DNA from 2 places in the Brevibacillus sp. FW306-2-1A-C05A genome. Region 1 is predicted to be linked to the other one. Evidence: a T-box and tRNA genes for the amino acid it is inferred to sense, from the RefSeq annotation. Region 1 holds a T-box; the other holds one or more tRNA genes.
What was found. The T-box of region 1 lies ahead of argS (arginine--tRNA ligase). A T-box ahead of a tRNA ligase gene usually reads a tRNA of that ligase, here a tRNA-Arg.
Positions count from the first base shown of each region.

Region 2: it has a tRNA-Arg gene. The T-box ahead of argS (arginine--tRNA ligase) is inferred to sense a tRNA for this amino acid. The anticodon was not compared.

Region 1 covers NZ_JBYSWV010000010.1:12,730-28,648, reverse strand. The annotation lists gene AC3WJN_RS09085 (HD-GYP domain-containing protein) at 1-295, shown strand, start outside; gene AC3WJN_RS09080 (universal stress protein) at 446-1,315, shown strand; gene AC3WJN_RS09075 (MFS transporter) at 1,444-1,836, opposite strand; partial or broken gene AC3WJN_RS09070 (TetR/AcrR family transcriptional regulator) at 1,983-2,576, opposite strand; gene AC3WJN_RS09065 (deoxyribonuclease IV) at 2,728-3,570, shown strand; gene AC3WJN_RS09060 (hypothetical protein) at 3,622-4,023, shown strand; gene AC3WJN_RS09055 (sigma-54 interaction domain-containing protein) at 4,149-5,573, opposite strand; gene AC3WJN_RS09050 (CoA transferase subunit A) at 5,861-6,529, shown strand; gene AC3WJN_RS09045 (3-oxoacid CoA-transferase subunit B) at 6,529-7,191, shown strand; gene AC3WJN_RS09040 (transporter substrate-binding domain-containing protein) at 7,232-8,047, shown strand; gene AC3WJN_RS09035 (amino acid ABC transporter permease) at 8,135-8,800, shown strand; gene AC3WJN_RS09030 (amino acid ABC transporter ATP-binding protein) at 8,819-9,559, shown strand; gene AC3WJN_RS09025 (thiolase family protein) at 9,588-10,775, shown strand; gene AC3WJN_RS09020 (erythromycin esterase family protein) at 10,978-12,249, opposite strand; gene argS (arginine--tRNA ligase) at 12,586-14,298, opposite strand; T-box leader at 14,375-14,635, opposite strand; gene AC3WJN_RS09010 (hypothetical protein) at 14,679-15,173, opposite strand; gene AC3WJN_RS09005 (hypothetical protein) at 15,387-15,665, shown strand; gene AC3WJN_RS09000 (YjcZ family sporulation protein) at 15,662-15,769, opposite strand.
Region 2 covers NZ_JBYSWV010000036.1:31,912-47,830, forward strand. The annotation lists gene AC3WJN_RS19030 (sugar-binding transcriptional regulator) at 1-857, opposite strand, end outside; gene AC3WJN_RS19035 (glutaredoxin family protein) at 1,034-1,306, opposite strand; gene rpoN (RNA polymerase factor sigma-54) at 1,313-2,686, opposite strand; tRNA gene AC3WJN_RS19045 (tRNA-Arg) at 2,909-2,983, shown strand; gene AC3WJN_RS19050 (hypothetical protein) at 3,094-3,246, opposite strand; gene AC3WJN_RS19055 (PAS domain-containing sensor histidine kinase) at 3,446-5,320, shown strand; gene AC3WJN_RS19060 (DUF4023 domain-containing protein) at 5,362-5,499, shown strand; gene AC3WJN_RS19065 (branched-chain amino acid ABC transporter substrate-binding protein) at 5,751-6,965, opposite strand; gene AC3WJN_RS19070 (copper amine oxidase N-terminal domain-containing protein) at 7,359-7,823, opposite strand; gene AC3WJN_RS19075 (hypothetical protein) at 8,044-8,265, shown strand; gene clpP (ATP-dependent Clp endopeptidase proteolytic subunit ClpP) at 8,364-8,999, shown strand; gene AC3WJN_RS19085 (H-type small acid-soluble spore protein) at 9,191-9,370, opposite strand; gene AC3WJN_RS19090 (hypothetical protein) at 9,384-9,578, opposite strand; gene AC3WJN_RS19095 (HPr family phosphocarrier protein) at 9,701-9,958, opposite strand; gene whiA (DNA-binding protein WhiA) at 10,009-10,956, opposite strand; gene AC3WJN_RS19105 (gluconeogenesis factor YvcK family protein) at 10,966-11,976, opposite strand; gene rapZ (RNase adapter RapZ) at 12,062-12,943, opposite strand; gene trxB (thioredoxin-disulfide reductase) at 13,181-14,164, opposite strand; gene AC3WJN_RS19120 (tetratricopeptide repeat protein) at 14,200-15,849, opposite strand.

The sequences.
Region 1 (15,919 bases):
TCCCTACGAGGCGTGCGAGCGAATCATGGGCCTTGCGGAAAAGCGCTTCGACCACAAAATGGTCATCCACTTCCTGCGCTCGATCGCGCTGTACCCGATCGGCACGTCGCTCAAGCTGAGCACAGGCGAAGTCGGCGTCGTGATCGACCAAAACCGCGGCCTGCCAGCCCGTCCGGTCGTGCGGGTCATCAGGCGGGAGCAGCAGGCGAATCGGCGGATGGCAGAAGATCACGAGATCTGCGATATTGATCTCGGCGCAGAGCCCACCATTTTTATTACAGGAGTACTAGAATAGAGAGAGAAACTAGACCTAAGGGTTTTTTCGATGCCAAGATCAGGGAATTCCCCTACATACATAATGAGGGTGTCAGTCTACAATGAAAACAGGCAAAAAGTCTCAAAAATCGACTTTTTGCGACGATGAAAGAGGAAAGGACGTGTCCTTATGTCCCGTATTCTAGTACCAGTAGATTTCTCTGCACAGTCTATTCAGGCGGTTCGCTTTGCTCTTGCGTACGCCAAAGATAAGCATGAACTGACTCTGCTTCATGCCATCCCTCCGTTTCCATCGCGCAACGTCGTCCGCAAGCTCGGGCAAAAAAGCGTGGAAGATTTCCAATTGGATGAAGCGAGAGAAGACTTGAAAAAGTTCCTCACGATTGTCGAAGAGGCAGGAGTCACTTACGAATTGGAAATCGAGTTCGGCGAGCCGCATGAAGTGATCGCCAAGCACGCGACAAAAGGCGAGTACGCCGCAATCGTCATGGGGACGCACGGATACGGCCGGATCACCGGATTCCTGCTGCAAAGCGTCAGCTACCCGACGATTCACGACGCCCAGCTTCCTGTCTTCCTCATTTCCGAGGAGACCGATGCCAGCCGCTTCCCTTGGCAAAAAGTGCTGATCGCCGTCGACGGCTCGGAGCAGGCGAAAAACGCAGCGCAAAAAGCGATTGCCTTGAGTCAGGACATTCCGGGCGTTTCCTACCTGCTGCTCAGTGTCGTGACGCCTCCTGTCGCTTATGCCGGAGTGTACGGCGTAGGCTGGGAAGACACAGCGACGCTGGAAAACTGGGGAAAAGAAACCGTGCGCACTTGCGAAGAAGTGCTGGAAGCGGCGCAAATTCCTTACGAGAGCAAGGTAGTGATTGGCGATCCGGCGACAGTGATTCGCCAGACCGCCGAAGAGGAGCAAGCAGGTCTGATCGTGCTCGGTCACCACGGGCTTGGCGGCATCGCGGGCACTCTGCTCGGCAGCGTGACCTTCAAAACGATTCATCGCACCAAAACGCCGCTGTTGATCGTCAAATCATAGGCTCATTCGTGAACAGGCAAGCTGTCCGGACTCCGGGCAGCTTTTTTGTGCAGATAAGGTTGGATAAGAATTTATCCAGCGGAAAGTGCAACGAAGGCTGTGCCAATGGCTTGGCGCAGCCAAGTTTTCTAATGCTCCAGGGCACGCTCAGCGCCGGACGCCCAGTTGATGCGGGAGCTTCCCCAGGCGGCAACGAGCACGACCGCGCCTGCGATGACGAAGACATAAATCAGCGCGGTCAACTGCATCAGTGGCCCGGCCACAAACGAACCGAGCATCATCAGCCCGACGAGCAGCGGCGCAATCGTCCCGTTTACCCGGCCGACGTACGCTTCTTCGACAAGCGTAATCATCCGCATTCCGATCACAATTTCCAGAAAAGCAAGCCCCACTCCGGTGAAAAAACGCATGGCAGCGGTGACGATCAGCCAGACAGAGAGCGCCTCGACGACGATGGAGAGAGCGAAGACGGCAACCGGATTGTTTCCGCTCGTCTCCATCACGTAATAAAGCAAAGCCATGTTGCGTATCCAAATCCCGACGTTTTCCAGCGTATCGGAGACAAAGACGGTGAGAAAGACGCGATTTCCCCATTAGTGGCTTCATTTTGCACACTCCTGCGATTAATTAAACCGAACGTTCGGTCTAGAAACTTTCGAAAAAAAAGCTACCTGGCGACAATACCATGCAGCAAAACATCAATCCCCCGCTTCATCAAGGCATGAAGGCGCTCCTCCTCCATTTTGAAGCCGACATTGATAAGTCCGTTGACAAACCCTTCGAGGATCATCGCCAGCTCTTCCGGATCGGCCTCGGCAAATTCTCCGCGCGCCATTCCTTCCTAAAAAATCGACGTGTACAGCGTGTAGGAGGAGCTGAGCATCGCAAGCACCTGGTCCATAATGAGCGGATCGGCGAGCTGGCTGCCGGAAAACTCTTCTCCGGCTCGTTTCAACGGGTGGGACAAAAAGTCTTCGAGCAGAAAAGCGGCCAAGGCGTACAGCTTTTCCACCGAAGTGGCGTACTGCTTCTCTTTTTCCTTCCACAGCTCTGCCCACTCGTTATACTGCTTTTCCAGCAGGTGCAAAAAAAGCTGCTCCTTGTTTTTGAAATGGTAGTAAAGGCTCCCTTTGCTCGCTCCGGTCGCTTGGCAGATGTCTTCGATCGATGTGGCGAAGTAGCCCTTTTGGGAAAACAGCTCGGTTGCTTTCTCGACGATATGTTGTTTGGTTTTCTCCCCATCAAGGCGACGTTTGGACATGAAAGGCAAGGCTCCTTTTTATAGACTGAACGTTCGGTTTAATTTCGGTCTACCGGATGGGAGAAAGAAGCGCAAGTGCTTTCCCGCAAGGCGATTGAGAATGGACGGCCAGGGGAAAAATGGGGAAAGCGAGTGAGGGGGCGAGGAACGCATGAAAATCGGGTGTCACATCAGCATCCGCCACGGCTATGCAGAGGCGGCGCGAACCGCTCTGCGGGAAGGAGCCGCCTCTTATCAGTTTTTCCCGAAAAACCCGCGCAGCCTGGGGGTCAAGCAGTTTGATCCGGCCGATGCGGCAGCTTGCCGCGCTTTTTGCGAGGAACACGGCTTGGCGTCGATTGCCCATACGGCTTATCCGGTCAACCTGTGCGTGGAGGACGACGAGCTGGCTCTGGTGACGGTGCAATCGGTGCGCAACGATCTTGAGATTGCCGAGGCGTGCGGAGCGCTTGGCGTAGTTGTCCACTTCGGGCAGTACAAAGGGACGGACGTGCTTGCCGGCTACAAGCGGATGATTTTGCTGACGAATCGAATCGTGGACGGCTGGGCCGGACAGGCCAAGCTGCTGATTGAAAACAACGCCGGACAGGGCAACCGGATGGGCACGACGCTGGATGAGCTGGCACAGGTGCGGCAACTGCTTGCCGAGCCGCAGAAGGTCGGGTTTTGCTTCGATACGTGTCACGCGTTTGCCAGCGGGCTGTGGGACGGGAAAAATTGGAGCGCGGTCATACAGCGTATGGAAGAACTGGACTATTTGCCGTATTTGTCCGCCGTGCATTTGAACGATTCGGTTTACCCGAGCGGCTCGTTTCGGGATCGGCATGCGCGCATCGGACAAGGGATGATCGGGGACAATGCTTTTGCCGAGCTGTTGCGCACGCCGCAGCTTCAAGGCTTGCCGATTGTATTGGAGACAGCGCGAGGGTCAAGCGGGGGGCATCGCGAAGAAATCAGGCACGTCCGGCGTCTGGCGAACAATTGGCAGGCTTGACCGGATTGTGGTACAGTGTGAGAGGATGTTGTCAACGAGGGAGGGGTACCAATGGCAAAACGGATCAAAGTGACGATTCACGATTTTGCGACGCTGAAAGAGAATTTGAACAACCCGGAAGAGCTGGCTCTTTACGAAGCAGCCAACGGGAATACATACGATGCCGAAATCGAGCACGACGGCTACGCTGTCATTGATGTGACAGAGGACGACTACATTGAGCTGGCACCGGGCGAATACCAGCTCATGATCGAGGAATGGACCAACGCCGGGCAAATCGGCGAGTGGACTTTGCAAACGAAGTCAGATCCGGCAGACGACACAGCGCTGCTGTATCGCAGCGTCGACGCGTCAGGCCAGGAAGTGCAGCCGCCGCAATCGCTGCCGAAGCAAGTCGTCGAGCTGATAGCGAAGACCTGGTTTGGCAAGGCGCCAAAAAAGGTCGAGGAATAGTCGGACAAGAACAGGGAAAGGAGCGCTGCGAGTGGTAGCGCTCCTTTTTTTTCGCGCAAAAAATCGCAGGATGTAGCCGCTCGTGACGAGGAACAGGCGAAGGCTGGGAGCGGCAAGTACCGAGATCATTCGGCCGTCTCGTCCTCAAGCTGAATGTCGTACTTTTTGATCCGCCGCATCAGAAGCGATTGGGTGATGCCGAGCGCCGCCGCGGTCTTGCGCGTCGTTTTGTGGATGCGCAGCGCCTGCATGATAAATTCGACCTCGATTTTTTCCATCCGCTCCGTCAAGGAAAGGGAGCCGAGCGTGAGGATGCCGTCCTCCAGCTCGCGAATGCTGCGCAGTTCCTCCGGCAAATCGGTGACGGAAATCTCGTCGAACTTGGACGTGATGACGATGCGCTCGACCAAATTTTCCAGCTCCCGCACATTGCCTGGCCAGTCATACTGGTGCAACACGTCCAGCACGTCAGATGTGAAACGGCGTTTTTGGTGGTGCTTGGCGTTGAATTTTTGCAAATTGTGGTGCAACAGCGGGAAAATGTCGTCTTTGCGCTCGCGCAAGGGCGGGACGTTGATCGGCAAAATGTTGAGCCGATAGTACAGGTCGTGCCGGAACTTCCCTTGGCGCACCAGCTCCTGCAGGTTGGTGTTGGTCGCGGCGATGATGCGGATGTCCGCCGTGTAAGTTTTGGTGCCGCCGATCGGCATGAACGTCTTGTTTTGCAAAAGCAAAAGCAGCTTCGACTGCAAATGGTAGGGCAGCTCGCTGATCTCGTCGAGGAACAGCGTCCCTTTGTCCGCCATTTTGACCAGCCCGATTTTCCCCGAGTGGTTCGCCCCGGTAAACGCCCCTTTGTGATAGCCGAACAGCTCCGATTCGATCAACGTTTCGGGGATGGCGCTACAGTTTACGTGCACGAACGGCCCTGCGCTTCGCTCGCTAAGCTGGTGGATTTGCTCGGCGAGATGGCTTTTGCCCACCCCGGTTTCGCCCGTGATGAGCACAGTCGTGTCGACCAGCGCGACTTTTTTTATCAGTTCCATGAGCGCCAAATACGAGCGGCTGTTGCCGATCAGCGTCTGCGACGAGCTTTGGTTCGCTTCCCGCTTCATGAGCTGCAGTTCCTCGCTGTAGCGCTTCAATAGCGCGACGGTTTCCTCCAACTGCGAGCTGGCCCGTGCCGCCTCCGTAATGTCCCGGGAGTGGGCGACGATCAGCTCCGGCTTTCCGTCTTCGTCCGGGATAATATGGCCTGTCACGAGAAATTTTCCTTTGCTGTTCACAAGCTGGATGGTCGTCGTCGGCTTGCCCGATTCCAGGACAAGCCGGGTCACGGAAGGACTGAAAATGCCCATTTCCTCCAGATCGGTCACGTTTTGCCCAATCAGCTCGGCTTTCGGGATGCCGCACAAGTTTTCGCTCGCCTTGTTCAGCCACAGTGTGGTTCCTTGCGCATCCGATATAAAAATGCCGTCCGCAAGCGAGTTCAATATGTCGATGAACCGATCTACAGACGACAAGGCCAAAATCTCCGCATCTTTTTCCACGCTTGATACGCTCCCCCCATTTTTGACCTGATTGTACAGGAAGTGACTGCCGATTGTATAGTGAGTCGGATTTGAAAAAACGCGAGTCGATTTCGATTCACCTGAAAAGAGTGCGTTTCTCTCCCTTTCGACTCAAAAGTGATTCTACTTCGATTCGTCAGAAAAGACGCAGTTTCGGCAATTTTCGCTACCATCCAGCTTTTTGGGTGTTGGCACAGGACTTGCTACTGTTAGCGGGACGTAAGCGACTTTGCTCAATAAACAAGAGAGATAAGGAATGGCATGCGATGCTAGCGAAACTGGTGACGCGCGAACAAGCGACGGAATGTGTACGAGACGGTGTCCGGCTGATGTACGGCGGTTTCGGAACGATCGGCTCCCCGGCTCTTTTGATCGACACGATTTTGGAAAAAGGGGTGCGCGACCTGACCTTGATCGGAATCGACGCGGGGTATCCGCAGGTCGGGATCGGCAAGCTGATTAGCCACGGGCGGGTGAGGAAGCTGATGACGACGCATATCGGCTCCAATCCGGAAGCTGGTCAACAGATGATGGACGGACGGCTCCAGGTCACGTTTTGTCCCCAAGGAATTTTTGCGGAAAAAATTCGCGCAGGGGGCGTAGGCATTCCCGGTATTGTTGTCGATGCGCAAATGTGGGGAGAAGCGACAGAAGGAGGGGAAGCGGTGGTTTTTGGGGGAAAGCCGTGCTGGATGGAACCGGCGCTGACGGCCGATGTAGGCATCGTCTATGCGAAACAGGCGGACACGTACGGCAATCTCATCTACGACAAGTCGGCGAGAAACTTGAATCCGCTGGTGGCGATGGCTGCTGACATCACCATTGCCGAAGTGGAGGAGATCGTTCCGGCAGGAGAGCTGGACCCGGAAAAAATCGTGACACCCGGCATTTTTGTCGATTACATGGTGAATCGCAGCGGCGGGGGGAACGGCTGATGCGACTGACGATGGATCAGCGAAACATGATCGCGCGGCGCGCCGCCAAGGAAATCGAACCGGGGATGGCCGTCAATCTGGGGATCGGGATACCGGAGCTGGTCGCGGACTTTATCCCGCACGAATGGCACGTGATGTTTCATTCCGTGAACGGCATTCTCGGGGTAGGCCCCACGCCAATCAAGGGCGAAGAAGACCAGCATATCTCCAACGCGGGGGGAGCGCCCGTTACCGTAGTTCCGGGCGCTTCTTACTTCGACAGCACGATTGCCTACGGCATGATTCGGCGCAAGAAGCTCGATGTCGCTTTTATCGGGGCCTTGCAGGTCAATCGCAGGGGAGATTTGGCGAACTGGATCGTCCCTGGCTCGCGCGTTCACGGCATCGGCGGTGGAGCCGAGCTGGCCTATTACGCCAAAAAGGTGATCGTCCTGATGAGCCATGTGACGCGGACAGGCGAGCCGAAAATCCGCAGGGAGTGTACGTTTCCACTGACCGCGAAGCGCTGTGTCGACCTGATCGTCACAGAGCGGGCGGTTATCGAGGTCACGCCGCAGGGGCTGATGCTGACAGAGGTCATGTATCCGTACTCCTTGCAGGATGTCATTTACCATACCGGAGCGCCGTTGTTGATTTCAGAACATTTGCAAATGGTGGAGTAATGAAAAATTTTTCTGCACAAAGATAAGGGGGCTTACCAACATGAAAAAATCACTCAAAGCCGTTGCAGGCGTATTGTTCTCGCTGTCGCTTCTCGTAGCAGGATGTAGCCAGGGGGCTTCGACGAACGATGGCGGGGGACAGGCAGGCGCAGCCAGCGGAAATGCGTCCGCGATGACGAAGGAGCCAGGCGTGTTCGTCTTTGCCGCTTCCGGCGAGTACCAGCCGTTCAGCTATTTCAAGGATGGGCAGCTTACCGGGTTTGACATCGAAATCGGCAACGAGATCGCCAAACGGCTGAATTTGCAGCCAAAGCCCGTCACCTCGCCGTTTTCCGGGATTATCGCGGGGGTCAAGGAAGGGCGCTACGATGCGGCGATTGCCAGTCACGCGATTACGGAAGAGCGCAAGCAGCAAATTGATTTCGCCGATCCGTACTACTTGTCCGGCGGCCAACTGTTCACTCGTCCCGACGGCACGACTTCCACGCTGGAAGAGCTGAAGGGCAAGGAAGTCGCAGTCGCCTTGGGCACTACGCATGAAAAAATGGCGCGGGAGTACACCGACAACATCAAGACGTACGACAGCGACGTCACGGCCCTGCGCGCGCTGGAGCAAGGCAAGCATGACGTGGTCATTACGGACAGTGTGGTCGGCGAGATCGCGATTGCCCAAGGCTTGAAAATCAAGAAAAGCGGCGCGCCGTTGTCCGAGGTTCAACACGGAATCGCCGTGCGCAAAGGCAATAGCGAGCTGTTGAACAAAATCAACGAGGTGCTGAAGCAAATGCACGAAGACGGCACGTATCTGAAGCTGAGCGAAAAGTACTTCAATCGCGACATCAGCAAGAACGAATAAGGTTGACGTTTGTGTAAGGCCGCCTGTCATCCGCGCAAGGAAAGCGGCGGGTGACAGGGACATTTTATCAGCGAGGGGTGGCATCGAGTGCCCAGTATTGCCCATTTGACAGAAGAGTTTTTCCGCACATTGCCGTTTTTTTGGAAGCCGCTGCTCTTGACGTTTGAGCTGACGATCGCTTCCGTCATCGCAGGGTCGATCATCGGGCTGTTCGTCGCCCTGTTGAAAGTCTCCAAGTTCAAGCTCGGGCAAATTGTTGCCAACGTCTATATTATGGTCATTCGCGGAACGCCTTTGATCGTGCAAATTTTTGTCCTCTATTTCGGTTTTTACAAGGTGATTGATCTCGGTCAATTTTGGTCAGCGGCTTTAGCCTTGGCGATCCACAGCGGGGCGTACATCGCGGAAATTTTCCGCGGGTCCATCCAGTCGATCGACAAGGGACAGATGGAGGCGGGTTTGTCGCTCGGGATGTCTACCGGCCAGACGATGCGCCGGATCATTTTGCCGCAGGCGATGAAGCGCTCCATTCCGCCGCTCGGCAACCAGTTTATTTTGGCGCTGAAGGAGTCGTCGCTGGCTGCTTTCATCGCGATGGATGAGCTGTTCTCCCTGGCGCGCCGCCTGTCTGCGGAAACCTTTGATGAGATGACGTACTTTTTGATCGTGGCCCTGTACTATTTGGTGATTGTCATGATCTTTACGTATATCGTCCATGTGATGGAAAAGCGGTTGGCCAAAGGTGACGTATAGGAGAGGGGAGGGAGAATGATGGAAGACAAGCAAGTCATGATCCGCGTGCAAAATTTGAAAAAAAGCTTCGGCGCCGTGGAGGTGCTGAAAGACGTGACGCTACAGGTGAAAAAGGGCGAAGTCGTCGTGCTGATCGGGGCGAGCGGCTCGGGAAAAAGCACGCTGATTCGCTGCATCAATTTTTTGGAGATCAAGGACGACGGCGAGATTTTCATCGAAGGCAAGAGCATCGATCCGAAAAAGGACGATTTGACGAAGGTGCGGCAAAAGGTCGGCATGGTGTTCCAGCACTTTAATCTGTTCCCGCACAAAACGGTTTTGGAAAACATCATGGAAGCGCCGCTGATCGCGAAAAGGGCGGACAAGGAGCAAACGAGGCAGGAAGCGCTGCAACTGTTGCAGAAGGTAGGCTTGTCCGAAAAAGCAAACGTCTATCCATCCTCGCTGTCAGGCGGACAAAAACAGCGGGTAGCGATCGCCCGTTCGCTGGCGATGAAGCCGGAGATCATGCTGTTCGACGAACCGACCTCCGCGCTCGACCCGGAGCTGGTCGGCGAAGTGCTGGAGACGATGAAGCAGCTCGCCCAGGACGGGATGACGATGATTATTGTGACGCATGAAATGGGCTTCGCCAAAGAAGTGGCGGACTGGGTCGCGTTCATGAACCAGGGCAAGATCGTGGAGATGGCCCGCCCGGCAGACATGTTCAACAATCCGGAGGAAGAGCGGACGCGCGAATTTTTGAACCGGGTCTTGTAACGAGGGCAAAACGAAAGGGAGCGTAACGATGAGAGAGGTAGTCATTGTCGCCGGCGTGCGCAGCGCGGTCGGCGCATTCGGCAAAAGCTTGCGCGACGTCCCGGCAACGGAGTTGGGACGGCAAGTGCTGGAAGGGCTGATGGAAAAGGCGGCTTTTCCCAAGCAGGAAGTGAACGAAGTGATTTTCGGCAACGGCTACGTGCACGGAGGCGGGCTGAACGCGGCGCGCATCAGCTCGCAGTTGGCCGGATTTCCCCGCCATGTGTACGGGCACATCATCATCAAGGCGTGCGGCTCGGGCTTGAAAGCGATTGGCAGCGGCGCTTTTGCGATCATGGCCGGGCAAGAGGACGTGGTGGTTGCGGGTGGCGTGGAGAGCATGAGCAACGTGCCGTATTTGATGAAAAACCGCTGGGGCAGCAAGTTCGGCAACTTGACGATGGAAGATGCGCTTTTGTCTGACGGCTTGATCTGTTCCTTGGAAGGCGAGCACATGGGCAACACGGCTGAACGGCTTGCGCAGCAGTACGGTATTTCCCGCGAGGAACAGGACCGCTTCGCCTACGACAGCCACAAAAAGGCGGCGACTGCCATAGCCGCAGGCAAGTTTGCCAGCGAGATCGTGCCGATTGCCATCCATGAGCGCAAAGGAGTGCGGGTGTTCGATCAGGACGAGTCGGTCCGCCACGAGATTAGCCTCGAAGACTTGGCGAAGCTGAAAAGCGTATTCCAAAAAGACGGAACGATCACGGCAGGCAATGCGTGTCCGATGAATGACGGCGCAGCCGCAGTGTTGATGATGTCTCGCGAAAAAGCGGAGGAAGCGGGGCTTATGCCGCTGGTCAAAATCAAGGCGTTTGCCAGCGCGGGAGTCGAGCCGGGCGTGATGGGGATCGGGCCTGTGCCGGCCACCCAAAAAGCGCTGCAAAAAGCAGGGCTGACGCTGGACGACATCGGGCTGATCGAGCTGAACGAGGCGTTTGCCGCGCAAGCGTTGGCGGTGATGAAAGGGCTGGAGCTGGACCCGGCCAAGGTGAATGTCAACGGCGGCGCGATCGCGCTCGGCCACCCGGTCGGTGCCACCGGCGCGAAGCTGACCGTCAGCCTGATGAACGAAATGGTGCGCAGCCGCGTCAAGTACGGCATGGTGACGCTTTGCATGGCAGGGGGAATGGGCCTGTCTGTCATTTATGAAAACTTGACGCTGTCCTCGTAAGCTTTTCGGCGGACAAAGAACAGCACAGGAAAAGCCCCGTCAGAGGGCCACGTCGATCTCGGCTCGTGGCGGTCTGGCGGGGCTTTCTTTTGCTGGTGATCCGGGGCGACGTCTTGGGGCGGAGCGGAGCCATTTGCGCTTTGCGCACAAGCGACCGGAAAGCAGGCGGATGGTTCCGGTGCACGTTTTCGTTCGCACGCCGTCAGTCCGCGAGCATGACAGAAGGAGTCGCCGTCCGCACGAACACGAGCGCATCAAACGCTTTTGCCGGGACCATTTGCAGCGTGTACATGTTCTCGATGCTCGCGTACCAGCCGCTAAACACGTCGCCGATGGCGCTGATCGGCTGCGGACGATTCACATAGGCGTAAAAATCGGCATCCTGCCGCGTTTTGGCGAAGTCCAGGAAGCCGTCCGGCAGGTTGGTGCGCGCGAACAGCACGGCGAGGCGGTGATCCCCGGCGTTTTTGACAGCAAACAGCTTGCGTTCGTCGGTAGTGGCGTCCTTGGCCAGAAAGGCGCTTTCATAAAATTCGCTGCCGATTGCGTAATACTGGTCGCCGAGCGCTTTCGCCAAATACGCCCCCATGCAGGTTGCAAGACCCGTGGTCGTGGACGTCTTTTCGATGTGTCCGTTGTGTCCGGTGATGAACAGGCGCTCGCGGCCGTAATGTTTCTTTTCAAACGCGAGAATCCACATGACGCGCTCCGCCATGTAGCGATCGCGGGCGCTGCCGTAGTTGACGTTCGTTCCGTGCAGGATCGCGTTTTGTCTGATCGACTCGGCAAAGGCTAACGCCAGCTCGTAGTCTTTTTCGGAGCTTTTGGCGGTGTAGGCGGCTTTGTTTGCTTTCATCCGGCCGAGCAAGCTCTGGATGTGGGGAAGCCCTTCCTTGGCTGGCTGTTGTTCGGACAGCGTTTGATCGGTCAAAGCTGCCAAAGCTTTTTCATAGGTTGCGGCGAGGGGCGGATCGACTTTTTGCAAATAGGCGAACAGCGCTTGTTTGTTCTGGTCGTAGCGCTGCATGTCAAAGCCGTAAAAGCGGATGCGGTCGTGGTCAGCGCGCTGTTCGTTGTACGCGCGCATCCAGGACAACAGCGCTGCCATCTCCTCGGTGTTGTAGATCGCAAAGCCGAGCGCTTTTGCCGCCTCTTGCGCTGTCCCGCTTCCGCCGGATATGTAGGCGTCGACCTTCTGGCCGCCGCCGAAGTCGGCTTCGATGGCGAAGGCGCGGTAGCCGTGCTTTTCTACCAGTTGCCGAAACACGTCCAGCTTGAGCGTCGTAAATTGTTTGTTGCCGTGGGTCGCTTCGCCAAAGCCGATAACCGTTTTTTGGGGCAGCTCCATTTTCGATACGGGAACGACATGCTTGTTCATAGACGATGGCAGTGCGCTTGCCGCCTTCGCCTCGAAGGCTGTCAATACGCTCAGCACGAGCAGCAAGCTTGTGGCGAGCAAAAGAAATTTTTTCATCGTTTACCGTCTCGCTTTCTGTGGCAGGTCGCCTGTTTGCGACCAGGTGTGAACAGCGGGATGTGTTTGTTGCCGAGTGGAGCCAAGGCGTTCCTGCGGGGGAGCCGCTATCTTAAGCCGGGGTGTCAAACGGAAGGAATCTGCCCGTTGCCCGTATTTGCCACATCCTTCTTGCTTTCCTCTCCTATTATGGCACAGGCTGGAAAAAAGGGCACGAAACAAATGAGTCAACTACCCGCGAGGCGCTTTTCATCCAAAAGCAAAAGCCGGGGCCACCTTTTGCCAAGGCAGGCTTCCGGCTTTTGGGTCAGATCATGCGTCAAAGAACGGCGCTTCCTACATTTCCTCTGGCGCTGCCAGTCCGAGCAGGCGCAGCCCTTCTTTCAACACGGCCACCACCGCTGCCACGAGCTGGAGGCGGGAAGCTTTCACGTCTTCTTCCGCGAGAATGCGGACGTTGGCGTAGAATTTGTTGAACGACTGCGCGAGGTCGATGACGTACTTGCCGATTTGCGACGGGTCGAAGTTGTCGCTGGCCCGTTCGATCACCTCAGGGAAGCCGTTCAGCAAGGTGATGACCGCCCATGCTTCCTTGCTGTCCAAAGCGCCTGGTACGAGGCTCGCTGTCGTTTGCGGCTGGTAGTTGCCTTTGCGCAGAAGCGAGCAGGCGCGGGCGTGCGTGTATTGCACGTAAGGTCCGGTTTCGCCCTCGAAGGTGAGCATTTCTTCCCAGGAGAAGTTGATGTCGTTCAGGCGGTAGTTTTTCAGGTCGTGGAAAATGACAGCGCCGACCCCAACCTGGCGGGCAACTTCTTCCTTGTTCGCGAGCGTCGGGTTTTTCTCCTCGATCACTTTTTGCACGTCGGCAATCGCTTGTGCCAATACTTCCTCCAGCAAAACGACTTTTCCTTTGCGGGTTGACATTTTCTTGCCGTCCTTGAGCATCATGCCGAACGGGATGTGGTGCATGTCGGCGGACCAGGCGTAGCCCATTTTTTCCAGTACCTTGTACAGTTGCTGGAAGTGGAGACGCTGCTCGTTTCCGACGACGTAGAGCGCTTTGGCGAAGTCGTACGTCTCGTGGCGGTACAGGGCGGCAGCCAGATCGCGCGTCGCGTACAGCGTCGCACCGTCCGATTTTTTAATCAGGCACGGCGGCATGTTGTACTCGTCGAGGTTGACGACCAAGGCGCCGTCCGATTCGGTCAGCAGTCCTTTTTCTTCCAGCAAGGTGACGACGCGATCCATCTTGTCGTTGTAGAAAGCTTCGCCGTGCGTGGAGTCGAAGGAGACGTTCATCAGCTCGTAAATTTTCATGAACTCCTTGAGCGATTCGTCGCGGAACCATTTCCACAGATGCTGTGCTTCTGCGTCGCCGTCCTCCAGCTTTTTGAACCATTCGCGGCCCTGGTCTTCCAGAGTCGGGTCTTTTTCCGCTTCTTCGTGGAAGCGCACGTACAGGCTGAGCAGCTCCTTGATTGGCTCGGCTTTTACTTTTTCCTCGTCTCCCCACAGACGGTAGGCGACGATCAGTTTGCCGAACTGCGTGCCCCAGTCGCCCAAATGGTTGATGCGCACAGGCTGGTAACCGCGTTTTTCCATGATGTTCGCAATCGCGTTTCCGATCACGGTAGAGCGCAGATGGCCCATGGAAAACGGCTTGGCGATGTTCGGCGAGGACAGGTCGATTGGCACTTTGCGGCCCTGGCCTACCTGGCTGCTGCCGTAGGCGCTGCCTTGCTCAAGGATCGTTCCGATCACTTGCGCCGCCACATTTTCCTGATCGAGAAACAGGTTGACGTAAGGGCCGACTGCTTGGGCAGAGCGCAGTGGCGCTCCTTCGATTTTTTCGGCAAGCTCTGTGGCGATCATCGGTGGCGCTTTGCGGAGCGCTTTTGCGAGCTGGAAGCAAGGGAAGGCGATATCTCCCATCGCAGGGTTTGGCGGCGTTTCCAGCATGCCGTAAACTGTTTCTGTTGGGAAGGTGTCCACACCGAGAGAGGTGAGGGCAGCGGCGATTTTTTCCGCGACTTGGTGCTTGTAGCTCATTGTGATTCTCCTTTCAAAATGGGAAAAAGCTTATGGGACGCAAAAGAAAACAAAAAAACCTCCGCGTCTCCTGGATAAAAGAGACGAGAGGTTGTGCTCCCGCGGTGCCACTCTTGTTGTTTTCGCCTGCATGCGTGCATCAGGCAAAAACCGCTTTGTGCTGCTGTAACGGGCAGACCCGGCAAAACCCTACGCGATCCGGGCGCGATTTGCTTCGCCGGATGTTCAGGCCGCATCTCCGAGGGGCGCTTCCTCGCGTGGTTCGGCATCGGGCTTCCACCATCCCCGACTCGCTACAGCCTCATTCCAGGAGTACTTTCCTCATCAACGATTCGCTTGTTTCTCTAGCATTATAGCCGTTTTTGGTGCCAGGATGCAACTTACTCTTCGGCTTTTTTCAAAATCTTGTCGAGCTCGGCGAAATATTGCTTCGTCAGCTTTTCTTTTTCTTCCGCGCTCATAGTTTCCGCGTTCATCCACTGCTGCTTGTAAAGCTCCAGTTGCTCCACCATCGCCAGCTCGGCCGCCGCCTCCTCGTCCAGATCGTAGTTCTCGGATGGATCAAACGGAATGAGCCGATTGTCGTTGCCGCTGCGCAGGTAGGGGGAGCGCCAGTTTTCCGGGAAGCGGTACGGCTGCTCGCCGAACATCAGTCCCAGGACGTCATCGGAGTCAATCGGCAGGAAGTGATCGTAGTTGTCCCTGCGGCCCCCTTCCGACAGGTTGATATGGGACAAAAAGTAGCGCAAATAATGTTCTCCTGTTTCGGTATGCTTTACGATGGAGTAGCTTTCAAATTCGGAGCTTTCCAGTTCTTTTATCGTTTCTATACAGGACAGAAATTCGTCCTTTTCACGCGCGAGCAGAGCGTCCATTGTCGATCGTTCCTTTCATCGGTTTGGGTAGCCTCATGATAGCAAAAGCGTTTCGCTCTGACAATGAAGACAGAGCGGTCAAGTGCCATCCTGTTGAAAAAAGTTAACTAACGATGCTTCTCACAAAAAGCCCGTAGCTGGATCAATGGCGGCGAGAAGGCAACGGTCGCGCCTGCGGCAGCAGAAAAAGTCGCGCAAGCCTTTTGGAAAACGATGGTGGGGGAAGAAGCCGACGTTTACGAGCGCCAGGCGACAGAGGTTTATGCGGATGAGCATTGGCGCAACAGAACGTGGATGAACGTCAGCGACCAGCGGATGGAAAACGGCAAGCCTGTCCCGTATGACGTCCTGACCGTCCAGGTGGACAAGCGTGAGCGCGTCGCCTTTTACGGCAGGCGGTCTGGCTGCGATCGCACTGTCCATGACATGAAAAAAGAGGCTATCCCTTCAAGCCAAGGCAAGGGGGATAGCCTCTTCCTGTCATTTACTTAGCAGTCGTCGTTCGAACACCCGACAATGACCAGCAGGATAAACAGTACGAGCACCAATGCGAAGCTGTCTCCAAAGATGCCGTGTCCGCAGTAAGATGTACTCACGTTTGTTCCCCCTCCTTTCCGTTATGCTACAGTCTATACACGAACGCACAGATTGGCGTGGGCGAATGCCCGGTATGCGCAAAAATGGGCGCAGAAGAGCGGGAAGAGTGTAAAGAATAGACAAATTCTCAATTGACGAAGACTTTTCGC
Region 2 (15,919 bases), on a different contig from region 1:
GGCATCCGGTGGACGATTTCGCCCGCTTCATTAAAGTAGTAGCCGAAGGACTCAGACACCGCCCCGGCTTCTGCCAAATCAGCGAGCTCCTCTTCCGAATAATTGCGGCGGCGAGCCATTGCGAGGGCGTCGCCGATGCCGTGCAGCACGATGCGCGTATCCCGCAAAAGCGAGAGCACATCTTGCACCTGCGGCTCCTTGAGCAGCGTCTGCAAGGCTTCCGGATGCAGGCGATCCGGCACGTGAAGCAGCCGGTAAGTAGCGCCAGTCTTTGCAGCCATGGCAGCGGCAAGCGAGTTGGCTTGCAGCTCCACTCTCTCGCCCAGGCCGCCGCGTGCGGGCACAAACTGCACATTTTTGAACGAAGCGGAAGGCGTCAAGTGGTTGGCTACGCTTGCGATGGAGGTGCCGCCTGTCACGGCGACAATATCTCCCTCCTGAACGACCTGCTTCAGCACTCTCGCTCCTACGCGCCCCAGCTCATCCTTGACCCACGGCGACTGGTCTGCGTCGCCCTGCACCACGATCACTTCCGGGATGCCGAGCTTCTTTTGCAGACCTTCTGCCAAGTCTGTAAGGCCAAACAGTTCGCCTACGAGCGGCTCCATGTCATCCAGCACCTGCTGCCCCTCTCCGCTCAGGTGCATCCCTGCGGCGGTAACCGTCAACAGCCCTGTCTCCTTCAACAGCTCGACTTCCGCCCGCAAAATACGCTCTGTCGTATTCATCGCTTGCGCAAGCCCTCTGCGTCCGATCGGCTGCAAGTGGTAGATCGACCGGAGCAGCATATACCTCTCGCGCAAGACCTGAGTCAGATCAGGCAGCAGCTTTTGCTGCAGTTCCAGTAATCGTCGCATGTGCTTACATCCTTGGCTGTAAAATTGATCGGGACATTTTTTGTCCCTGTATATACATTTTTTGTCCCGATTGGTGCAAAAAAAAGATCACTTGCTTCACCTTGAATGTAGCATATCGGCGAAAAACATGCAAGCTCCCCCTAGCCCAATCTTGGCAGGGGGAGCTTTTCTTCCATTCAACTGGTCAACTGGCGCTTCCGAAACTCAGCCCGCAGCTCCTCGATCGTCACTACATGCGTAATCGAACGGAACACTACTTCTCCGTCGATCGCCACTACCGGAATCACCAGCATCATTTCTTCGTGAAGCTGTGCGTCGCTCTCAATGTCCACGATGTGCAGTTGCAACGGAAACTCCTCCGCCAGACTGCGGATGGCAAGCTCCACATCGTCGCACAAATGGCATTTTTTCCGTCCGTACAGGACGACCTCAAGCTGCTTGTTGTTCATTGTCGTTTAAAACCTCTTTCGTTTTGCAGAGGACGGGATCAGCATTTCTTCGCGGTACTTGGCGACCGTGCGGCGAGAAATTTCGATTCCTTCCGCAAGCAGCATTTCCCCCAGCTTCTGGTCAGACAGCGGCGCCTTGCGATCCTCCTGCTCAATCAACGCCTTGATTCTGCGTTTGACGCTCTCCGAGGATGTCGCAGACCCGCTGGAAGTGGTGAGGGCGGAAGTAAAGAAGTATTTCAGCTCAAAAATGCCCCGCGGAGTCTGCACGTATTTGTTGCTGGTCGCACGGCTGATCGTCGATTCGTGCAAGCCGACCCGCTCGGCGATCTCCTTTTGCGTCATCGGCTTCAAGTAATGGATGCCGCGGTCGAAAAAGTCGCGCTGCATGTCCACGATCGCCTGGGTGACGCGCATCAGCGTCAGACGGCGCTGTTCCAGGCTTTTCGCCAGCCACATCGCAGCGTTAAGCTTGTCGTGGATAAACTGCTTCGCCTCTTCCTGGCTTTTTTGCTGACTAAGCATTTTCTCATAAAAGCTGTTGATTTTCAAACGCGGCGCCGCCACATCGTTGACGAGCACGACGTACTCGCTCCCGACCTTTTCCACCGTCACGTCCGGGATGACGTATCTCGTCTCCGCCTGGGAAAACTGGGCGCCGGGCCTTGGATTCAGCGTGCGGACCAAATCCGCCATCGTCTGCACTTCCTGCGGCGTGCAGCCCACTTTGTCGGCAATGCGCTGGTAGCGGTTGTCGGCGAGGTCTTGCAGATGGTTGCGCACGACCAGGACGATCTTTTCGTCGTCGAGGGCCAGGTGCTCCAACTGCAAGAGCAAACATTCCTCCAGACTACGCGCCGCCACGCCTACCGGATCAAAATGCTGCAACACCGACAGCACATCCTCAATCTCCGGCACGTCTACCCCGAGATTGCGGCTCGCTTCCTCCAGCGTAATTTCCAGATAGCCTTTTTCGTCCAAATTTCCGATCAAAAACAGTGCGATTCGCTTTTGCAGAGGCGAGAAGCCTTTTACATAGCCAAGCTGCCGCTCCAGATGCTCATACAAGTTTTCGTTGCCTTGCTGCACGTAATCCAGCGGGTTGTAAGTGCTTTCATTTTTTGCCGGAGAATAATCGCCTGTCGCGCGGTTTCCGACGATTTCCTTCCAGTCGATTTCCGGCGCCGGCTTTTCTGCTTTTGCCGTAGCCACTTCCGCTGCCACTTCCAGGTCAAATACAGGATTTTCGTTGGCCTGATCCTGCAAATAGGAGATCAGATCAACAGCAGAGTATTGCAATATAGTAATGGCCTGACGCAACTCCGGCGTCATCACAAGTTTCAGCGTCTGTTCCTGATACAAACCCAATCCCATGTTCATGAAGCTCGCCCCCTTCCCACTGCTTCTTGCGAATGTCTCTTTAATTTTCATTATATTCGTTCTCTCTTGCAATTTTCCTGCCAATTTTTGAAGAGCGTACACAAAAAATTGAGATTGCTTCCTGTTCACACTCATGAAAAAAAATCACACAAAATCTCGTTTTTCGTTTGCATTTTTCCCCGTGGATGACTTATAATTAATTAGTGTCACCCATTATATTGCACGCCTGTAGCTCAGTGGATAGAGCAATGGTCTCCGGAACCATGTGCGGGGGTTCGATTCCCTTCAGGCGTACCATACGAAAAAGACTGGATGCATTCCAGTCTTTTTTCTGTTTACAGCCCTGTTTTTCGCGCCAAAAAAGCCTGCGCAGCGCCATCCTCGCCGCAGGCTTGATTTTTTCCGCTCTACTGATCCAGCTCTTTGCTCGCCGCGTCTTTCCCCGGCAGCGGATCAATCTGCTCCGGTTTCCGGGAATAAGCTTTATTCGTAACCAAAATCGTGGCCCCGATGATAAGAACAAACGTCAGGACAAGAACGATGATAAACCCCGTGCTCATGCATACACCCCCGCCAGTTTTTGCTCCCTACATTATAGCCTATTTTTTCGGCGCTTTTGAACCTTCAACCGTTTACCAACGATAAAGTACCAGCCAATCCCACTATATTCTAATTTTGGCGATAGGAAAACACCGTCAACAACACGAATACTATCTCGACACGACTATCCAAATAATTGAACCGCAAGGCAGGATATTTATGACAGATCAGCTAAAGCCCACGTTTACGTGGAAAAAGAAGCATGTTCCGCGCCAGATGACGAGTCTCCTCTTTCCCGACCAGATTTTGAAAGCGTTTTTTCACTATACGACAGATGCCATCTCCATCAGCAACATGGACAACCGCATCGTGCTGGTCAATCAAGCGTTTGAGCAATATTACGGGTGGTCGCTGGAGGAGCTTGACGCTTCTCCGTACTGTTTTATCCCGGACGAGCTCGTCAACGAAACGAGACAACTGTTTGACGCCGTCAGGAGCATGGGCGTTCATTTGACCAACTACGAGACGGTGCGAAAGCGCAAAGACGGGACACTCGTAGAAGTTACGCTGTCCGCAACCCCCATCCGGGACGAAAATGGCACCATTATCGCGGCCTCCTGCGTCACGCGCGATATCTCCGACCGCAAGCGGATCGAAAAAGCGCTGCGCCAGACCGAAACCAAGTATCGGCTGTTGATTGACCATACCCAGGACCTTGTGACGATTTTCGACGAGACGCTGCAGCGGATATACGTCTCTCCATCCATCGAGCAGCAGCTCGGCTACTCGCCTGCCGAGCTCGTCTCTCCGGGCAGCCTGGAAATCACTCATCCCGAAGACTTCCCTCTGCTCCTGGCCAAACAGCGGGAAATTTTCCAAACCAAACAGCCCGTCTTCCTCGAGCTTCGTTCCCGGCATAAAAACGGCGCGTGGATCTCCTTCGAGACGCGCGGCATTCCCATGGTCCAGGAAGACGGGACCGTCAAAAACATCATGTTTGTGTCCCGCAACGTCACGGAACGCAAAGTTTCCGAGGCGGCTTTGTCCCGCATCAAAAAGGAAAGCAAAATCATTGCCGAGCATACCGACGATTTGATTTTGATTACCGACAAGCATGGCGAGATCGTGCACCTCTCGCCTTCCTATGAGCGGGTCACAGGGACGAGCCAGCACGCCGGGCCAATGTGCTTCCAATGCGTTCACCCGGAAGACGTCGAGCGTGTCCGCGAGCAATTTCACGATCTGGTCCGGACGCTGGAGCCTCGCACCTGCGAATTTCGCTACCGGAGCGCGCATGGCGACTGGATCGTTCTGGAGGCAAAAGGCGCGCCGATTTTGACCGACTGCGGCGAGTGCGACGGCTTTATCATCGTGTCCCGCGACATTACCGAGCGCCGCAACAACGAGCTGCTGCTCCGCCAGGCCGAGAAGCTCTCGGTGATCGGCGAGCTGGCCGCGGGCATCGCGCACGAGATTCGCAATCCGCTCACTTCGCTGAAAGGCTTTATCCAGCTTTTGAAGCCGACGCTGAGCGAGCAACAAATGTACGCGGACATCATGCTCTCGGAGCTGGACCGGATCAACTTCATCGTCAGCGAGCTGCTCGTGCTTTCCAAGCCGCACAACGTCCAGATCAAGTCGCTTTCCCTTGTCTCCTTGCTGGAAAACGTCTTGACCTTGCTGGCATCGGAATCGAACCTGAAAAACATTCCGATTCACACGTCTTTTGAGTATGCCCCCGTTATTTCCGGCGAAGAAAACCAGTTGAAGCAAGTGTTTATCAACATCGTCAAAAATGCGCTCGAAGCGATTGACGGACACGGCGAGATCATGCTTGCCACCAGCGCAAAGGCCGATCAGGAGGTACTGATTACGATCGCGGACAACGGCTGCGGAATACCGGAAGAGCTGATTCCGAAGCTGGGCGATCCTTTTTTCACTACAAAGGAAAACGGAACCGGCCTGGGCCTGATGATTAGCAGCAAAATCATCAAAGACCACGGAGGCCACCTGGAAATCGCCAGCAAACGCAATGAGGGCACGACTGTAAAAATTACGCTCCCGATTGCGCACGAGCAAAAAGGGCCATCCTAAAAAGGCGTCAAGCCAAACAGCGTGGAAGATGGAGGTGCCCTATGGACTTTACCAAAATGAGCACGAGCGAGTTCGTCGCCAAAATTCGCGAATCGCAGGCGAAAAATCTGAGAAGCCGCAAGCACCAAGGCTACGGCCACCCGGAAAAACGGCTGCCGAGCAAGCAAGGAATCTGGTAAGATCGCAAAAGCCCACCCAGGAGCGTCAAGCTCGCTTGGGTGGGCTTTTTGCTTTTCGCTTATTGCGGGTCTTGCTTGTTCAGGTTGCGATCTCGTTCGGACTTTTGCTTCTGGGTATCCTGGGTCTTGCTGCTGTGCCCTTGATTGCCGCCGTTTTTCGTATTGCGATTGTTTGACATGCGAATGCCTCCTTCTAGCTGGTCTTCGTGCCAAACGTAGTATGTCCCAAACGGCTCGTTCCTACCGACCGATTACTTCGCTTCGCCGATGTAAACTTTTTTCCCGTCTTCGTATTTGTACACGTAGACGGACGCGAACTCGTTGTCGCCTTTTTCGTTGAAGGTCACGTTTACGAATTTGCCTTTGTAGTCTTTTGTTTTGTGCACGGCTTCCAGCACTTGCTCACGGGTTGGCTTTTTGCCGCCGTTCGCTTTGATCGCTTCTTCCAGACCGTTGAGCATTACGCCCATGGAATCATAACCGAAAGATGTGAAGATCCCCACTTTGTTGCCAGTCGATTTTTCGAAGTCTTCGATCCATTTCTTGCCTTCTTCTGTAGCGCCTACGTCACCGACAGTCGAGGTGAAGACGACGTTGTTCGCATTTTCAGCGCCGGCGATTTTCACCAGGTCAGCGGAGTCGTAGCCGTCTCCACCCATGAAGATGCCTTTGAAGCCTTTTTCGCGCGCCTGCTTGACGATGATACCAGCATCGGAGTAGTAGCCGCCGAAGTAGATCATTTCCGGATTTTTCGACACGATCTGGTTGATGACCGCGCTGTAATCTTTCTCGCCTGCGGTTACGCCTTCGAAGCCGACGATTTGCACGCCGTCTGCTTCAAACTGCTTTTTCACTTCTTCCGCAAGACCTTGGCCGTAAGCAGCCTTGTCGTGCATGATGAACGCCGATTTTACACCGAGCTGGTTTTTCGCGTAGATGGCTGCCTTGGAGCCTTGCTGGTCATCACGCGCACAGATGCGGTGTACGATCTTTTTGCCTTGCTCAGTCAGGTCAGAACCTGTTGCGGATGGAGATACCATCACGAGCTTTTCTTGATCGTATTGGGCAGCGGCAGTAATCGAGGCACCAGTTGTTGCGTGGCCGACGACACCTACCACATCAGGGTTGGAAATCAACATTTGGGCGACGGCTACCCCTTGTTTCGGGTCAGCCTGGTCGTCTTGTGCGGAAAGCTGTACGTCAAAGCCGAGCGCCTTGAACGCCTCCTGCTTTTCCTTCAGGGCGTATTCCGCACCTGCTTTGGCTGTGCTTCCATAATCGGAATATTGGCCGGACATCGGACCGACTACGGCGATAACCAGCTTCTCCCCTGCTCCGCCGCCACTGGTGCTTCCGCCTCCGCTGTTCGATTGTGGGGCGCTGGATTGACCGCCGCCGCAACCTGCAAGCAATGTCCCCAGTGCTACCGTAGCAGCCAGAATTGACAGTGATTTCTGTTTTTTCATAGCAAAACATCCCCCTCTTTATTTACGAACAAACTATGATGCACTCTTTCATTGTAGGATATTTTAGAAAATTTGCAATAGAAATGATAATATTTCTCCTGTTTTATTGCCTTGGTTTATATTTCCGTGCAGTATATTTTCAGAAAATTAAATAAAAACAACCACATCCCGCAAGAGTGGTCGTTTTTATGGAAAAATATTATTACTCTTTGTATTTTTGGGAATACGCTTTGCACGTAACGTATATGGCCAATACTACAAAGCCAACCAGCATCGCTACACTGGCAAACGTGGTTCCTTGCATGAGTGTAAGTCCCCTCTCGATTGCGCCTGCTTTTTCTCTATTATACGAGAAGCGCGAAGGCAATCACAACGGAGGAATCATCCAAAAGGTTACGAATTGATCTCGGTTGTCAGCTTGTAGGTGAGTGTTTTCGCATCGTAAGTCACTTTGGCACCCAGCTCTTGTGCGATGTACACCAATGGTACCAGCACAGCTCCGGTAGTTGCACGCGGCGGGTTCGGCACGCGGATTTCCTTGCCGTTTTTGTAAGCAAACGTGCTGTTTTCATACATGCGCAGGCCGTACTTGTTATCTTTGGAAACCAGAAGCGATTTGGTCATGGTATCCCATGCTGCTGCGCCTCCGAGTGCCAATGCCAACGTACTTGCGTTTACATAAGCCACTCCGTTTTCAGTTACGATGTCTTGAGGAAACGGCAGCTCTTTGCCATTCAGCTCAACTTTGATTTTCAGTTGTTGCTGTGCAGGTGCCTGTTGGGCAAAAGCAGCAGTCGCTGCAACACTTCCTGTCAGCAAAGCGGCTGTAAGCATCAATGTGGAAAACTTGCGAAGCATACTAAACACCCCTCGATTTTTATGAAATGAATTCCAATTTTATCATTTTCGACACATATCTGCTTTTTCCTCTTTTTCATTCCATACTTTTCCTATGTTAACGAGACGCCAAATATGCCAAAACTATGGAAATCAGGCGTGCTATCCCGCGAACAAATGTTTTTGTGCACAACCTGTTGATAAAACTGTGGATAACTTTGTTTGAACGGAGGAAGCTCTCATGGCGAGCGATCGTTTTTTTCTGATTTACCAGGAAGCCAGCGATGAAGAATGTTTGCTGACCATCCAGCCGTACAAAAATCAGCAGGAACTGGCAGAGGCCATCAATCAGCTTTCGGCCAAGCAGGTGGAGGAATATACGATCATCAAGGGGAAAAAGATGAAGGCGACGCTCAAGCTGGCTGTCGACCTGACGGAAGCAGACGACGCGGAAGAAGAATGAATGCTTTCCTTTTGCCATAGGTTTAGGGAGAGGCAAAATGGCAAACATGGTAGTGAGGGCGTGCACTTATGTGTTTGACCTTCATTGACCTTTTGTGTATGATAATCTTACAAAGAGAGGAGGAAGACGAGATGCACATGAATTTGATTCCAACTGTCATTGAACAGACCAACCGCGGTGAACGTGCTTACGATATTTATTCGCGCCTGCTCAAAGACCGCATCATCTTTCTGGGAACCCCCATCAATGACACGGTAGCCAACATTGTGGTGGCCCAACTGTTGTTCCTTCAGGCGGAAGATCCGGAGAAAGACATTCATCTGTACATAAACAGTCCTGGCGGTTCCATCACTGCCGGAATGGCGATTTACGATACGATGCACTTCATCAAGCCAGACGTCTCCACCATTTGTATCGGAATGGCCGCTTCGATGGGCGCTTTCCTGCTCGCTGCCGGAACAAAAGGCAAACGCTATGCGCTGCCAAACAGCGAAGTGATGATTCACCAGCCATTGGGCGGTGCACAAGGTCAGGCAAGCGATATCGAAATCGCGGCGAAACGCATTTTGAAAATGCGCGACCACCTGAACACCATCCTGGCTGAGCGTACAGGACAGCCGCTGGAGCGCATCCAGAAGGATACGGATCGCGACAACTTCCTCTCTGCCCAAGAAGCAGTAGAGTACGGATTGATCGACAAAGTCATTACTTCCGAGCCTTCTTCGAAAAAGTAACGTCTGCGTCAAAAAACACTCGTGCCCATCGAATTGTTGGCACGAGTGTTTTTTTATAGGGCGCTGTATGTACCTCGGTGGTCCCCTGTCGGCACGCCCTTATCATTCGCTGACAAAGCAGCCGTGAAAACGCCAGGACGTCCCGCGCTCGGCTTGCCAGCTACGCTTTTGTTTCGTTTGCGAGGGTAGACTTAGACTTCTTCCAACTGACTGACGTACACAGTCAAGCTGTTGCCGGGGTTTCTTTCCTGATGAATGCGCGCGGTAGACGTCCTCTCGTCGACTGCATCGATCCACACCGACTCGCCTTGGTATTCTACCTTGATTTTTTCAGGAGAATAAAGAATAGCCTGCGCTCTTGTCAGATCCATAGGTTCTTCCCTCTTATCGCTCGTCGTCTAAGGCTTGCTGCGCGGAGCTTGCCCCTGTCATCGTATCCACGCTCGTTTCCTCGATCAAGCCGTTCTGATCGGAAACGATTCCGCCTCCAAGTCCTTCATTTATCATCCGGTCGATGTCCATGTCGTATGCATCCCGACCTTCGTTGCAGCTATCCCGACACGTGTCACGATTGCTCATGAGTCATTCCTCCTTTATTGCGCTCTACATTGTTTAGCAATACCCTGCGCCACGCAAAATGATGCATGGACGCAAAAAAAGACACCCCCGATTAAGGGACAGTGTCTTTCGTCCATCGTTTTCTACTCTTCTTTGCTTACCAGATTGGAAAGGCTCGAAACTGCCTGGGAGGCATCCGGCCCTTCTGCCAAGATGGTAATCTCCGTTCCCGAGCTGATGGCGAGGCTCATGATACCCATGATGCTTTTCGCGTTGACCTTTTTGTTGCCTTTTTCTACGAATACTTCCGATACAAAACGGTTGGCCTCTTGTACGAAAAAGGCAGCCGGACGAGCCTGCAAACCGGTCTTCAACTGAACCACAACCTGCTGTTGAACCATGAATGGACCTCCTAACCTTGTAGACTATTATCCTTTAGTATATCATGCATCTACAACGAAAGATTTTGTTTTTCACGTATTTTGTCAGCGATTTCGTTAATTTTTCGCAAGCGGTGATTAATTCCCGATTTGCTGACAACTCCGCTTGGGACCATTTCCCCCAGTTCTTTCAAATTGATGTCGGGGTGTGCCACACGAAGTTCGGCTACCTCACGCAGACGTCTGGGCAAGTTCTCCAGCCCGATTTCCTGGTCGATGAGCTGAATGTTTTCCATTTGTCTTGTGGCAGCGTTTACCGTTTTGTTGATGTTGGCAATCTCGCAATTGTGCAAACGGTTCACAGAGTTGCGCATGTCCTTTACGATCCGGACGTCCTCAAAATACAACAGAGCCTGGTGTGCTCCGATCAGGCTCAAAAACTCCGTGATTTTCTCGCCTTCTTTAATGTAGAGGACGTACCCCTTTTTCCGCTCGATGCACTTGGCATTTAGTTTATACCGATTGGCGATCTTGGTCAATGCTTCGCAAAAATCCTGATAGGAGGTGAATATCTCCAGATGATAGCTGGATGCCTCCGGATGGTTGACCGAACCGCCTGCCAGAAAAGCACCGCGCAGGTAGGCAGCCCGGCAGCACGACTTTTTCACAATCTCGGGAGCGATCCCGGGTACGAACGACAGGCTGCTGTCCATGATCGCCAGGTCTTGCAAAATTTCATTGGCCTGGTTAGGTATTCGCACGATGTAGACGTTGTTCTTTTTCAGCCGCATCTTTTTGCGAACGAGCAGCTCGCAGTGCGTCTGAAACAGCTTTTTAATCAAGGTGTAAATCCTTCTGGCAATCGCCGCATTTTCCGTCGTCACATCCAGCACCAGGCGTCCTGCTCCGAACTGCAAGCTCCCGTTCATACGGATCAAGGCAGACAATTCGGCCTTGCTACAGCAGTCGGCGCCCTCCATCATGGTCAGTTCTTTTTTGGTATGCGCGGCGAATGACATCGAACCTCACTACTCCTTCTCTATCTTCAGCACCCTCCGTCTGCGCTTGACGAGTGAAACGACTTGCTTGCTCACGGCATGCGCATCGTGACGCAGGTAACCATCCTCAAATGTAACCAACGGCTTTGCGACAATATGCAAGCCGAGCTGACGCAGCTTTTTCAGGTCACAGGGGACAGGAGCCGCTCCTTTCTCCGCGTATTTTTCCAACACGTGGTTCGGCAGCTCGGCTGAATTGACAATGATCGTATCCAGAAATGATTCTTTTACATGATCGTACATGACCTGCACATGCTTCGAGGCGGTGAAACCGTCCGTCTCTCCTGGCTGTGTCATTACGTTGCAAATATAAATCTTCGGGGCCGTTGAGCGCTTGATCTCAGCAAACAGACCGCGCACCAGCAAATTGGGCAGTATGCTCGTGTACAAACTGCCCGGTCCAATCAAAATGGCATCCGCCTCAGCAATGGCCAAAAGCGCCTCGCTCAGCGGCACAGCGTCTGCCGGATCAAGGAAAACCCGTCTGATTTCCTTGCCTGTCAGCGGTATTTGGGATTCTCCGATCACGATTGAGCCATCCGTCATTTCGGCTTTCAGACGAATGGATTGCGTGGACGCAGGCAGCACATCTCCACGCACCGCCAAAACTCCGCTCAATGTTTTGACTGCGGTGACAAAATCTCCCGTGATTTCGTTCATTGCGGCAAGTAATAGATTTCCCAAATTATGCCCTGCTAATCCCGTGCCTGAGGAAAAACGGTACTGCATGACTTTTTCCATCAACGGCTCCGTATCGGCCAAAGCAGTCAGCACATTGCGAATATCTCCGGGCGGCAGCATATCCATTTCCTCGCGCAGACGTCCCGAGCTTCCCCCATCGTCTGCTACGGTTACAATCGCTGTAATATGCACCGGCTCATGCTTCAAACCGCGCAAAAGGACGGACAGACCCGTTCCTCCGCCAATGACGACAATTCGTAATGGCCTTGACTGCAGCCTCCCCATTCCCTTAGTAGGCATATGTCACCTCATTATTTCTGATACAAATAAACAGGTGGCGTTCTCTTGCGGATGACCTAACGTTTTTCTTCCTGCCATCCTATGCTCACTTGTTCTTTTCCATGTCTCGATGACTGACGCGGATGGTAAAATCTTTTCCGAAGGTCTGGCCCAGATGCTCTGCAATCGCGACCGAGCGGTGTTTTCCGCCCGTACAGCCGATTCCGATCACAAGCTGGCTTTTGCCTTCGCGCTGGTAATGAGGCAAGGTGTACGCCAAAAAGTCCGTCAGCTTCTCGATGAACTCTTTGGTTTCCTTGTGCTTCATCACGTAATCAGCCACCTCTGGATCGCATCCGGTCTTGGGCCGCAACTCGTCTACATAATGCGGATTCGGCAAAAACCGGACATCAAACATCAAGTCCGCGTCAATCGGCGTACCGTATTTAAAGCCAAACGACAATACATTGATCGTAAGGGGTGATCCTTGTTGTGCGTATTGGTTGATGATTTTTTCCCGAAGCTGCGCTGGCTTCATTTGACTCGTATCGATAATCTGATGCGCCCAGCCCTTCATTTCCTGCAACAGACGGCGCTCAGCATGAATTCCTTCCAGAGGGGAACCGTTCGGTGAAAGCGGATGTCTGCGACGAGTTTCCTTGTAACGGGAAACCAGCGTTTGGTCGTTCGCATCGAGGTAGAGGATGTGATACGACAATCCCTCCATCTGATCCAGGCTCTCGATCGTCACGGAGAGACTTTCGAAAAACTCCCGTCCACGCAAGTCGATCACCAAAGCGACACGCTCAATACTCCCGCCAGACTGTTTGACCAACTCGGCAAATTTGGGAATCAGTACTGGGGGCAGGTTGTCAACGCAAAAATAACCCAGGTCCTCCAAGCTTTGTACAGCAACTGTTTTTCCCGCACCTGACATTCCGGTAATAATCAGGAGATTAATGGCCTTGTCGTTTCCCAATTCCGTCACGCAACTCGCCTCCTACGATTCTGACAATAGCATACCATACTCGCGCCCCTATTCGCACCTTTTTGGGCGCTTCCCCACTTTTCCCAGCTTTCGTTTCCGCTCGCGAACAAGCTGTTTTTGGACAAAAAAAGATGCGCGACTGAAATGCCAGCCACGCAACAATGTTTATATAGATAAGGGGGTCAATTCATTGTCTTTATCTTACCCTTGAATTATTTCACTCATGTTACAAGCACGTTAAGAGATTGTGACATTTTGTTCCTTTAGCTTTTCGTTCAGCTCTTCCACGTAGTGTTGAGCCGATTGGGCCGCAATGGAACCGTCTCCGGTTGCTGTCACGACCTGGCGCAGCATTTTTTCCCGAACGTCACCGGCTGCGAACACGCCTTTTACTTTGGTGTGCATTTTTTCGTCGGTGAGGATGTACCCTGCGTCATTGGTAATGCCCAACGAACGCACGCTTTCGGTCAACGGGTCCATACCTACGTAGATGAACACGCCGTCTGTCGCAAACTCTCGCTGCTCGCCAGTCTTGGTGTTTTCCAGGAGGACGGACTGCACTTTGCCTTCTCCGCGAATTTCTTTTACAGCGGAATCCCAGATCACTTCGATCTTTTCGTTTTCAAAAGCGCGTTTTTGCAAGATTTTTTGCGCGCGGAACTGATCGCGACGGTGGACGATCGTCACTTTGGAAGCGAAGCGGGTAAGGAAAACGGCTTCCTCTACCGCGGAGTCGCCGCCGCCTACGACAACCAGCTCTTTGTTGCGGAAGAAAGCGCCATCGCACACAGCGCAGTAGGAAACGCCGCGGCCGGACAGCTCTTTTTCCCCTGGCACTCCGAGCAAGCGATGCTCGGCACCTGTTGCGACGATTACCGCTTTGGCCAAGTATTCCTTGTCCCCAGTGATTACGCGTTTGTACGGTTCTTCATCGCGAATTTCCTTGATCTCGCCGTAGGCGTACTCTGCACCGAACTGCTGCGCATGCTCGAACATTTTGGTGGAGAGGTCAGGACCGAGAATGGAAGTGAAGCCTGGATAGTTTTCGATTTCCTCCGTATTGGCCATCTGGCCGCCAGGAATACCTCTCTCCAGCATCAGAGTGCTCATGTTGGCGCGGGAAGTATATACAGCAGCCGTCATACCAGCAGGGCCGGCTCCGGCGATGATAACGTCATAAACTTTTTGCTCGCTCATATCTGTTGCCTCCTCGTCTGACACGCTTCTTTTATTTAAAATTATTATAATGTAATAATCTATTTAAAATCAAGTGTCGACAATACTTTGACGCATTTTGCTACGGTTGCCGTGGAGATCCCGTATTTCTCGGCCAGATACGCTTGCGATTTTTTGTTGTTCCCTATTGTTCCGTATACATATTCTAATGCAGCGATCCATGCAACTGCTTTCCGCACTTGTACTTGGCTTTGTGCGTATTTCTGATGCTTTTCCCAGACGCGCAGGCACCATTCTCCGGCCTCTTGCTGTCCTTCTGCGAGCAGGTAGCGGTGAATCCCTTCTTCTACGCTCATCTCAGCCTGAACGGCACTGCTTTGGTGCCCTTTTACAGCCGATTTGGGCGCATCCTCGGGCATGGCCGCTCCCATGTCTGCCAGCGCCAGCAGAGCCAGCTTTTGCAGTTGGGGATTGTCGGTCTGGTAGTAAAATTGGCGAACAGCGTGCTCAGCCTCATCATCGCCAATCAACGACAAAGTTTGCAGAACGGCAAATTTGACTTCGTCGCGTCCATGCTGCAAGGCCCACAAAAGCGATGCGCGAATCATCGGATCGTTTTTGAAGTCCTCTACTCCGGTAAACGGCGCCTTTTCCCAGGACACGTCGCGTTGCGGCGGGTTGTACTGGTACGGAATCGGCTTTATAGTTTCCCCTTCTTGCTCGTTTTTTACCATCTGGATGTACTGGTCGGCAATTCCGGATTCCGGGTCCATCTGCTTGGCTTTTTGCCACCAGCGCAAAGCCTGGTCTTTTCGCCCGCTCAAGTACGCGGAGATCGCCGCATAGTGGTAGGTGCAGGCTTCGTGCGGACGGCCCGCCCGCAGCATCCGCTGGTAGTGGAAGTACGCCTCGTCATGCTGTCCAAGCACTCCCATGGTCGTTGCCAGCTTGTACGTGTTTTCCGGGTGAAACGGAACGACCTTTTTTAGCATGTCCATCAACGCCAGCAGTTCTACTGTATGGTTGTGATGGGAGAGCAAAACGGCGAGGTTGCACAGCGCATGCAAGTTGCCGTGCTCCTTCTCCAGCGTCTTGTCGATCGTCTCCATCGCTTTTTGGAAATCGCCCACATAGTAATAGGCGAGCGACAAGTTGTTCCAGGCCGGCAAAAAGTCGGGGTCGGCTTCCACGATTTCTTTCAATATATCCAGCGCTTCCAGGAAGCGGCCTTCCTCCAGACTGCGGCGTGCACGCTCATGCTTGCTGTACACATCCTCGTTTTCACTCGGCTGGAAGTGGCGCGGCGGCAAGTCCAGCTCGAAGTAAATGTAATCGAGCAGTTCTTCCGCTTCCTCGCGGTAATGCCCGTTGCCCGCCTCTTGCAGATAACGGACGGCCATTTCTTCTGCCATCTGGTAGTCTTCCAGATTGGCGTAGTTGTTCGCCATATAGAAGTACACTTCTACCATGGACGGGTCCCATTTTTCTATAATCTCGTACAGGACTTCATTCGATGCTTCAAACTGTCCGGTTTCGGCGAGGGCACTGGCCAGGTGGCAATGGCATTCCACATTGGCAGGCTCCATCTCAACGGCGCGCCGAAACGACCGCAGTGCTTTTTCATAGTCGTACCGGTTCAAAAAGCGCATTCCCCGGTCGACAAAAAAAGCGGCATCTTGCTTGAAGTCGACGACAGTTGTTTTTTTCAAAATACTTTTGTTATGTTTCATAAAACCTCCAACATCATAGGAGCAGCACTTCAAGTATCGTACCAGAAGCGGTGCCAGCCTACAAGCTGAC